2 regions of the Nonomuraea sp. NPDC050536 genome follow, and region 2 is predicted to be linked to the other one. Evidence: riboswitches for the same ligand, from Rfam matches in the RefSeq annotation. Region 2 holds a riboswitch; the other holds the start of a gene.
What was found. Region 2 has a riboswitch for guanidine ahead of ACIBHX_RS44985 (MBL fold metallo-hydrolase). Riboswitches for the same ligand answer to the same signal wherever they lie in the genome.
Positions count from the first base shown of each region.

Region 1 (4,237 bases), on a different contig from region 2:
CAGGATCTTGCGGAAGAACAGGTCCAGGCCCTGGATCGCGGTCGTGCCCTCGTACAGCGAGTCGATCTTGGAGTCCCGGATGTACTGCTCGATCGGGTAGTCCTGCAGGTAGCCAGAACCGCCGAGCGTCTGCAGGGAGCGGGCGAGCAGCTCGTAGGAGCGCTCGGAGCCCACGCCCTTGACCACCGGCAGCAGCAGGTCGTTCATCGCGTGGGCGTGCTCGTCGCCCGGGTTCATCTGGATGGTGTCCTGCCAGGTGGCCGTGTAGAGCACCAGGGCCCGCATGCCCTCGGCGTACGCCTTCTGCAGCATGAGCTCACGGCGCACGTCTGGGTGGTGCGTGATGGTCACGCGGGGCGCGGACTTGTCGGTCATCCTGGTCAGGTCGGCGCCCTGGACGCGGGACTTGGCGTACTCCAGCGCGTTCAGGTAGCCGGTGGACAGCGTGGAGATGGCCTTGGTGCCGACCATCATGCGGGCGTGCTCGATCACCATGAACATCTGCTTGATGCCCTCGTGCACGTCTCCGACCAGGGTGCCGACCGCCGGGTGCTTGTCGCCGAAGGTCAGCTCGCAGGTGGTGGAGACCTTGAGCCCCATCTTCTTCTCGACGTTGGTGACGTAGGCGCCGTTGCGCTCGCCCAGCTCGCCGGACTCCAGGTCCACGTGGTACTTGGGGACCAGGAACATCGACAGGCCCTTGGTGCCGGCGCCGTGCCCCTCGGGGCGGGCCAGCACCAGATGGAAGATGTTCTCGGCCATGTCGTGCTCGGCGCTGGTGATGAAGCGCTTGACGCCCGTGAGGTGCCAGGTGCCGTCGGGCTGCTGGACGGCCTTGGCACGGCCGGCGCCCACGTCCGAGCCCGCGTCCGGTTCGGTCAGCACCATCGTGGCGCCCCAGTTGCGCTCGATGGCCATCTCGGCGAAGCGCTTCTGCGCGTCCGTGCCCAGCTTCCACAGCGTGTAGGCGAAGTTCGGGCCGCCGGCGTACATGTACAGCGCGGGGTTGGCGCCCAGCACCATCTCCGCTGTTGCCCAGGCGAGGCTGCGCGGGATGCCGGGGCCGCCCAGGTCGGCGGGGAGGTCCAGGTGCGCCCAGCCGCCGTCCATCAGCGCCTTGAACGACTTCTTCACACCGTCGGACATGGTCACCGAGCTGGTCGCCGGGTCGAACACCGGAGGCGTGCGGTCGCCCTCCTCGAAGGACTCCGCCAGCACGCCCGTGGCCAACCGGTTGACCTCGTCAAGGAGGCTTCGGGCCACGTCCTCGTCCACGTCCGGGTACGGCTCCGCGCCGAGGATCGCACCGCGGCCGAACACCTCGAAGAGGTTGAACTCCAGGTCACGCACGTTGCTCTTGTAGTGGCCCATGGCTGCCGATCTCCTTGAACCGAGGGAAATGTGTACTGGCCGGTAACCTTACTAGGAATGCTACCCGCGGGTAACCATGGATATGCATGGCATGCTCGTCTGCATGGATGCCGAAGAGCTCGCCGCTCGCTGGCGCGACCGCCTGGAATCCTGGGCCATCCCCGACGAGATCCTCGCCGGGGCCTCAGCCGACCCGTTCGGCCACTCGCCGGCCCGCTTCGCCGTACGCACCGACAGAGCGCTGGCCGAGCCCGACGACGGCCCGACCATGACCCGGCTGGCCGAGGCGCTGCCCGAACCGGGCATCGTACTCGACGTCGGCAGCGGGGCCGGGGCCTCGTCGCTGCCCCTGCGCGAGCACATCAGCGAGCTGTACGCCGTCGACACCTCGGCGGCCATGCTCGCCGAGCTCGCGGTCAGGGCCGACAAGCTCGGCGTCAAGGTGACGACCGTCGAGGGACTCTGGCCCGACGTGTCCGTCCGCGTCCCCCGGGCGGACGTCGCGATCTCCGCGCACGTCGCCTACAACGTGCCCGACCTGGCCGGCTTCCTGCGCGCGCTGAACGCCCACGCCAGCCGGCGCGTGGTGCTCGAGCTCTCGCACCGCCATCCGATGAGCTGGATGACGCCGCTCTGGCAGCACTTCCACGGCATCGACCGGCCCGTCAGGCCCATCGCCGAAGACGCCGTCGCCCTGGTCGCGGCGCTCGGCTACGGGGTGCACGTGGAGGAGCGGGAGGCGCCGCTGGAGCGATTCAGCAGCCTGGAACAACTGGCCCAGAGCGCCTGCCACCGGATCTGCCTGCCGCCCTCCCGGGCCGAGGAGGTGGGCGCGACGGCACTGGAGCTCGGGATGTGGCCGCTGCCCCGCGAGCGCTGGGTCACGATCTGGTGGGACGTACGGGAATGACCCGAAATTTCGCCATGTTGTAGGTGGTGAGCGACTGCTCCCGGACGAGACGCGCCGTACCCGGAACGCCAAGACGACGCACGACCCTGTCGGCTCGTCCCAAGGAGTTCCCAGCAATGGCCTGGATCGTCATCATCGTCGCCGGCCTGTTCGAGGTCGCCATGGCCTACTCGCTCAAGATGAGCGACGGCTTCTCACACCTGTGGTGGACCCTGTCCTTCCTCGCCACCGCCGTGCTCAGCTTCGGCCTGCTCGCCTACGCGCTCAAGAGCCTGGAGGTCGGCACGGCCTATGCCGTGTGGACGGGCATCGGCGCCGTCGGAACGGCCGCGCTCGGCATGCTCGCGATGGGAGACGAGGTCTCCTTCGCCCGCATCGGCTCGATCGCCCTCATCCTCATCGGCGTCGTCGGTCTCAATCTCGCCGGCTCCCACTGAATTCGCCGGTACGGCGGGCGGCCCGATAAACAGGTGGCCGCCCGCCGTACGAGCGGACTACCGTGAACGCGACCCGAACCCGGGTTATCCAGGCGGCTTTCTTTTCCCGCGCACACGCATTTTCGATTCTCGCAATACAGCCACGGCGATGTAGCTCAGCGGCAGAGCATCCCGCTCATAACGGGAAGGTCGCAGGTTCGACTCCTGCCATCGCTACGAACCGCGAGACCCACTTTCTCAGCGCAGCATCGCCGTCATGTGCCTGATGCGGATCCGGGACGTGCGGCGGGCCGGCTCGAGCACGATCGTGCGGGCCATCTCCGGCACGTGCCGCAGGTCGTGGGTGATGAGGATCGTCGTGCGCCCGGCCATCAGCCGCTTGAGCGGCTCCATGACGCGGGCGGCAGTCACGGTGTCCAGGCCGGTCATCGGCTCGTCCAGGACCAGGACGGGAGCGTCGCGCAGCAGGGCACGCGCGATCGCGATGCGCTGCAGCTGACCGCCCGACAGCAGCCGTCCGCGCTGTCCGAGCAGCGTGTCGTACTTGCCGGGCAGCCGGATGATGAAGTCGTGCGCGTCGGCGAGCTTGGCGGCCGCGACGATCTCCTCGAAGGAGGCGTCCGGCGTGCCGTAGGCGATGTTCTCGCGCGCGGTCCCCGAGAACAGCAGGCTCTCCTGCTGCATGAGCGTGACGTTGTCGCGCAGGGAGGCGCGGGTGATGTCGCGGATGTCCGTGCCGTCGAGCAGGATCCGCCCGCTGGTCGGCTCGTAGAACCGCAGCAGCAGTTTGGCCAGGGTCGACTTGCCCACGCCGCTGGGTCCCGTGACGACGATGAGTTCGCCGGGCTCGGCGGTGAAGGACAGGTCGGCCAGCGCGGGCCTGGTCCTGTTCAGGTAGGTGAAGCCGACGCGCTCGAACTCGACCCTGCCTCGGGCGCGGGCCGCCAGCGGGGCCGCGGTGGGCGCGTCGGTGACGCTGGGCCGGGACTTGAGCACCTCCATCACGCGGTCGGAGCCGGCCAGCGCTTCGGAGATGCTGAGTGCCAGCTCGCCCAGGCCCTGGACCGCGGGGTAGAGGTAGGCCAGATATGCGGCGAAGGCGAGCAGCCCGCCGATGGTGAGACGGCCGGCGGCGATCTCCCAGGCGCCGAAGCCGAGGATGACGATCATGCAGATGGTCTGCAGCACCTGGACGGAGGGGCCGTACAGTCCTGACAGCACCGCCTGGGACATGTTGGCGCGCAGCCAGCTCATCCCCTGGGTGTGCAGGTGGCCCGACTCGGTCTCCTGGCGGTTGTAGGCCTGGACCAGGCTCTGGTTGGACAGGCTCTCCTCGATGACGCTGTTCATCAGGCCGTTGCTGAGTCGCTCACGACCGGCCGCGACCCTGAACTTGGCCGCGAAGAGTTTCGAGACCAGCAGGAACGCGGGGACGAGCGCGAAGGTGATGAGCGCCAGGTCCCAGCGGACGAAGAAGGCGGCCCCGGCGAAGACGATCACGGAGATGACCGTGGTGAAC
Region 1 covers NZ_JBITHD010000024.1:13,449-17,685, forward strand. Annotated here, with positions in the region: gene ACIBHX_RS43540 (acyl-CoA dehydrogenase) at 1-1,371, opposite strand, end outside; gene ACIBHX_RS43545 (class I SAM-dependent methyltransferase) at 1,475-2,281, shown strand; guanidine-III (ykkC-III) riboswitch at 2,300-2,364, shown strand; gene ACIBHX_RS43550 (DMT family transporter) at 2,398-2,718, shown strand; tRNA gene ACIBHX_RS43555 (tRNA-Met) at 2,863-2,934, shown strand; gene ACIBHX_RS43560 (ABC transporter ATP-binding protein) at 2,956-4,237, opposite strand, start outside.
Region 1: it holds a riboswitch for guanidine, as region 2 does, so the genes downstream of both, ACIBHX_RS43550 (DMT family transporter) here and ACIBHX_RS44985 (MBL fold metallo-hydrolase) in region 2, are expected to answer to the same signal.

Region 2 (4,237 bases):
AGAGTCACCCAGGGGTGCCGGTCGGAGAGATGCCCGGCGGCAGTCACTCCGACGAAAGATCCAATGCCGAACAGCACAAGGGCAAGCGGCACCCACACCTCATCCAATCCAGCGGTCTCGGTCACAACGGGTGCGAGGAAGGTGAATGCGGCGAAGGTGCCGCCGTTGACCAGCGCTCCGAGGAGCATCGCCATGAGCAAACGGGGCGCTCGGAGCTGGGCCAGTTCGAGGGCCAGTGATTTGCCACCGTCGGACCCTGGCTCCGTGGGGAGGCGGATCCCGGTGAGGATGCCGACTGCTGCGGGAACGCACAGCAGCGCGATGGCCCAGAACGTGGCCCGCCACCCCATTGCGGTGCCGAGCAGTGTGCCCGCGGGGACTGCGCCTGCCGATAATGTCATCCGTGCAGGTCATATGGCTTGTCCCGCGACTCCTGAGGTGCGTCCGCTCTGGCTCTCGAAAGGGGCCGAATCGCGGCAAAATGATCGCTCGTGCTTCTCCGCCTTGCCTACCTCACGGTCACGAACGCCTTTGCCGCGCTGCGGCTGCTGCCGATGGGGGATCGAGACAAGGACGCCAAGATCCTTGCCCTGCGCCACCAGATCACCGTTCTTGAACGGCAGCTCGGCACGGACACCAAAGTGAAGTTCGCTCCCGAGGATCGCGCCTTCCTCGCCGCGCTCCTGACATCGCTGCCCCGCGAGGTCCTGTGCCGGCTGCGGCTCCTGGTGCGTCTGGACACCATCCTGCGCTGGCACCGTGATCAGTTGAAGCGGCGTCACGCTCGCACTTGTCAGAGGAGACGGCCTGGTCGCCCGCCCACCGTCCGGTCCATCCGCGTGCTCATTCTGCGTCTGGTCCGGGAGAACCCCTCGTGGGGTTACCGGCGCGTGCACGGCGAGCTGGCCACCCTCGGCATCAAGGTCGCGCCCTCCACCGTGTGGGAGATCCTCCAGCAGGAAGGCGTAGATCCGTCCCCTGAACGTCGTCGGTGACGTGGGCGGACTTCCTGCGCTCGCAAGCCGGCGCGCTGCTGGCCTGCGATGTCATCGAGGCCGTCACCCTGAACGGGCAGCGCCAGTACATCCTGGCGGTCATCGAGCATGCCGCCAGGCGCGTACGCGTGCTGGGCACCACGGCCCACCCGACCGCCACCTGGGTCATTCAGGCGATCAAGAATCTCGTGATGGACGTGGAAGATGGGGGCTGCCGGGCGCGCTTCCTGATCCGAGACCGAGACGGGAAGTTCCCGGCCCTGATGGGTGAGATCCTCGCCGGGGCCGGTATCCAGACCGTGTTCACTGGTATCCGGATGCCGTGGATGAACTCCATGATGGAGCGGTGGGTGCAGTTCTGCCGCCGCAAACTTCTCGACCGCTGTCTGCTGTGGAAGGAACACCATCTGCGCCACGCCCTGCGCGAGTACGAACGGGTTCTACAACCAGCACCGAGCGCGCTACGCCCTGGCTCAAGCGGCGCCGCTACGCTCCGTTCCGAATCCGATCACGGATACAGAGCGAATCACCGACCTGAACATACGCCGAAGGGATCGACTCGGCGGAGTTCTCCACGAGTACTCACATGCAGCTTGAAATGCGTGGATGGACTTTTCGGCAGGCGCAGTCCTGAAGGAGTACCGACATGTGGCTTGACCTGGCCGGATGATTAATCGGCACCCGCAGGTTGCCCAGCCCGTTGTTCGGATCGCGGGGGTCGAGGAAGGCCGAGCCGCGAATGACACGGATCTCGCCCGGCAGCACCACTCGTCGGCTTGCGGCCCTCGCGGCTGGGAAACTGGGGCGGGACCCGGTCTTGTTCGTGCTGCTCACGCGCTGGGGCACAGGACGAACAGTGGGAAGGCGCGGCGGCTGGGGTGGTTGCCGATCTCCTTCAGCGCTGCGCGGATGTCGCGCAGGTGGCCGGTGGTCATCTGCAGTGGGGGCTCGTCGGGCTGGTAGACGGTGCGGATCGGATAGTCCACGCCCGGTTGCCGGGTCATCTCGATGTGGCAGCCGAGTACGTGGGTGACCTTCCGGTGGTCGCAGAAGTCGATCAAGCGATCGATCGTCCGGATGAATGCCTGCCAGTCCGTGATGTAGAGGCGGCCGGGGTAGACCGTGTCGCCGGTGAGGAGGAACCCGGTCCATGGGTCGTAGAACGTGACAGCCGCTTCGTGGTGGCCTGGGGTGGCCAGACACTCCAGCGCCCGGCTTCCGAGGTCGATCTGCGCCAGGGCATCGGGGTGGTCGGCGAATCCGAAGTAGGGCCAGGCGGTGGCGAGCTCCGCGCCGATCACGGTGGTGTCGGGACGATCGGTGAACTGGCCGTCGCCGGCGATGTGGTCACCATGCGGATGGGTATGCAGCACCAGCAGTTGGTACCCGTGCCGGGGGTGACGGGCGAGCCAGGACTCGATGAGCTCGTCGACCACCTGGCGAAGAGGGAAGAACTCGGCGGATGCGGTGGCTCCGGTGTCGATCAGCACCGCCCGGGCGTTGCCGAAGAGCAGGAACAGGAACGGCGCCTCGTAGTCGATCGCCATGTTCTGCCGGAGGATGAACGTGTGCTCGTCGTAGGCGTGGACCTGGATGTCCGGGTCGGTGTTGTGCTTGGCCGATGGCGAGCCGTGGATCCACCGGACGTCCAGCGCACGAGGTCGGGGGGTCGCTCCGGTGAAGTCGATCAGGCAGGTGCGGGCACCCATGACGTCTCCTTGAGTGCGTCGTCTTGGCGGGCCGGGTACGGCGCACATCTCGTCCGGGGCAGGCACTACGAACCTCCGTGGGGACGGTAACACTGTCCCTGCCGATAGTGCCATCCATGCAGGTCATTCCGCTTGTCTGACTGATCTCTTCGTGCGCCGGCGCTGCTCTCGGAAGGGACAGAGTCGCGGCAAGATGATCGCTTGTGATTCTCCGCCTGGCTTATCCGGCCGTCACGAACGCCTTCGCTGTGCTGCGGTTGTTACCGCTGGGGGATCGAGATTCTTGCCTTGCGTCACCAGATCACCGTTCTTGAACGGCAGCGCGGTGCGTTCATTTCTGCGGCTGGTCTGAGAGAACCTCTGGTGGGGTTTGCCGGTGCGTGCACGGCGGGCTCGCCACCCTCGGCATCAAGGTCGCGCCTTCCACCGTCTGGGAGATCCTCGAGCAGGAAGGCATGGATCCGTCCCCTGAGCGGGCATCTGTGACGTGGGCAGACTTCCTGCGCTCCCAAGGCGACGCGCTACTGGCCTGCGACTTCATCGGGACCGTCACCCTCAACGGGCGGCGCCGGTACATCCTGGCCGTCATCGAGCGCGCCACCAGGCGGGTCCGGGTACTGGGCACCACCGCCCATCCGGCCGCCACCTGGGTCATCCAAGCGATCAAGAATCTCGTGATGGACCTGGAGGACGCCGGCTGCCGAGCGCGACATCTGATTCGCCACCGGTTCCAGTCCGCATGGAGGAGATCCTTGTCGGCACCGGCATCCAGACCGTGCTCACCGGTGTCCGGATGCCGCGGATGAACGCGGTCATGGAGCGGTGGGTGCAGTCGTGCCGCCGTGAGCTCTTGGAAAGGTGCCTGCTCTGGAACGAAGGCCACCTGCGGCATCGCCGACCTGAATATACGCCGACGCGATCGACTCGGCGGAGTCCTCCACGAGTACTCACATGCCGCTTGAACTGCATGGATGCAATTTTCGGCAGGCACAATGGCAGGCTCTGCCTCTCGAGCCGGGCTCAGGTGGTCGCGCTCGCCTACGAGTCAGGACTCGTCACACCTCGCGCGAAAGGCCGGTGATACGGCTACTGCAGCGCCAACACCTTCGTCGGTCACTTGCCGCGCATCACCGCCGGTTCGTGGCGGCGCAGCATGCGAGCCACCAGGAATGCGCAGACGACCGCGAGCACGGCCAGGGCGCTCATGTCCAGGAACCAGGTGCCGAAGTCCTGGCTCCACAAGGGGTCCGGCGGATCCTGGACGTGCGGAATGAGCTGACCCACGTTGAGAGTGCCCGCCAACGCGGCCAACGCCCAGCGAGCCGGTACGAGCCAGGAGATCTGCTCCATCACGGGCTTGCCGTCCAGATGTACCAGCGCCCCGCAGAAGACCAGCTGGATCAGGGTGACGAGCACGAGCAGCGGCATGGTCATCTCGCTGGTCTTGGCCAGCGCGGAGATGAGCAGGCCCACGGTCATGGCGGTGAACGACAACAGCGCGACGGCGAGCGAGAGCTCGGTTAGCGGCGCCGT
Region 2 covers NZ_JBITHD010000026.1:17,250-21,486, forward strand. Annotated here, with positions in the region: partial or broken gene ACIBHX_RS44970 (MFS transporter) at 1-380, opposite strand, end outside; gene ACIBHX_RS44975 (hypothetical protein) at 492-995, shown strand; gene ACIBHX_RS44980 (hypothetical protein) at 992-1,669, shown strand; gene ACIBHX_RS44985 (MBL fold metallo-hydrolase) at 1,826-2,704, opposite strand; guanidine-III (ykkC-III) riboswitch at 2,717-2,783, opposite strand; gene ACIBHX_RS44990 (hypothetical protein) at 3,085-3,510, shown strand; gene ACIBHX_RS44995 (FHA domain-containing protein) at 3,818-4,237, opposite strand, start outside.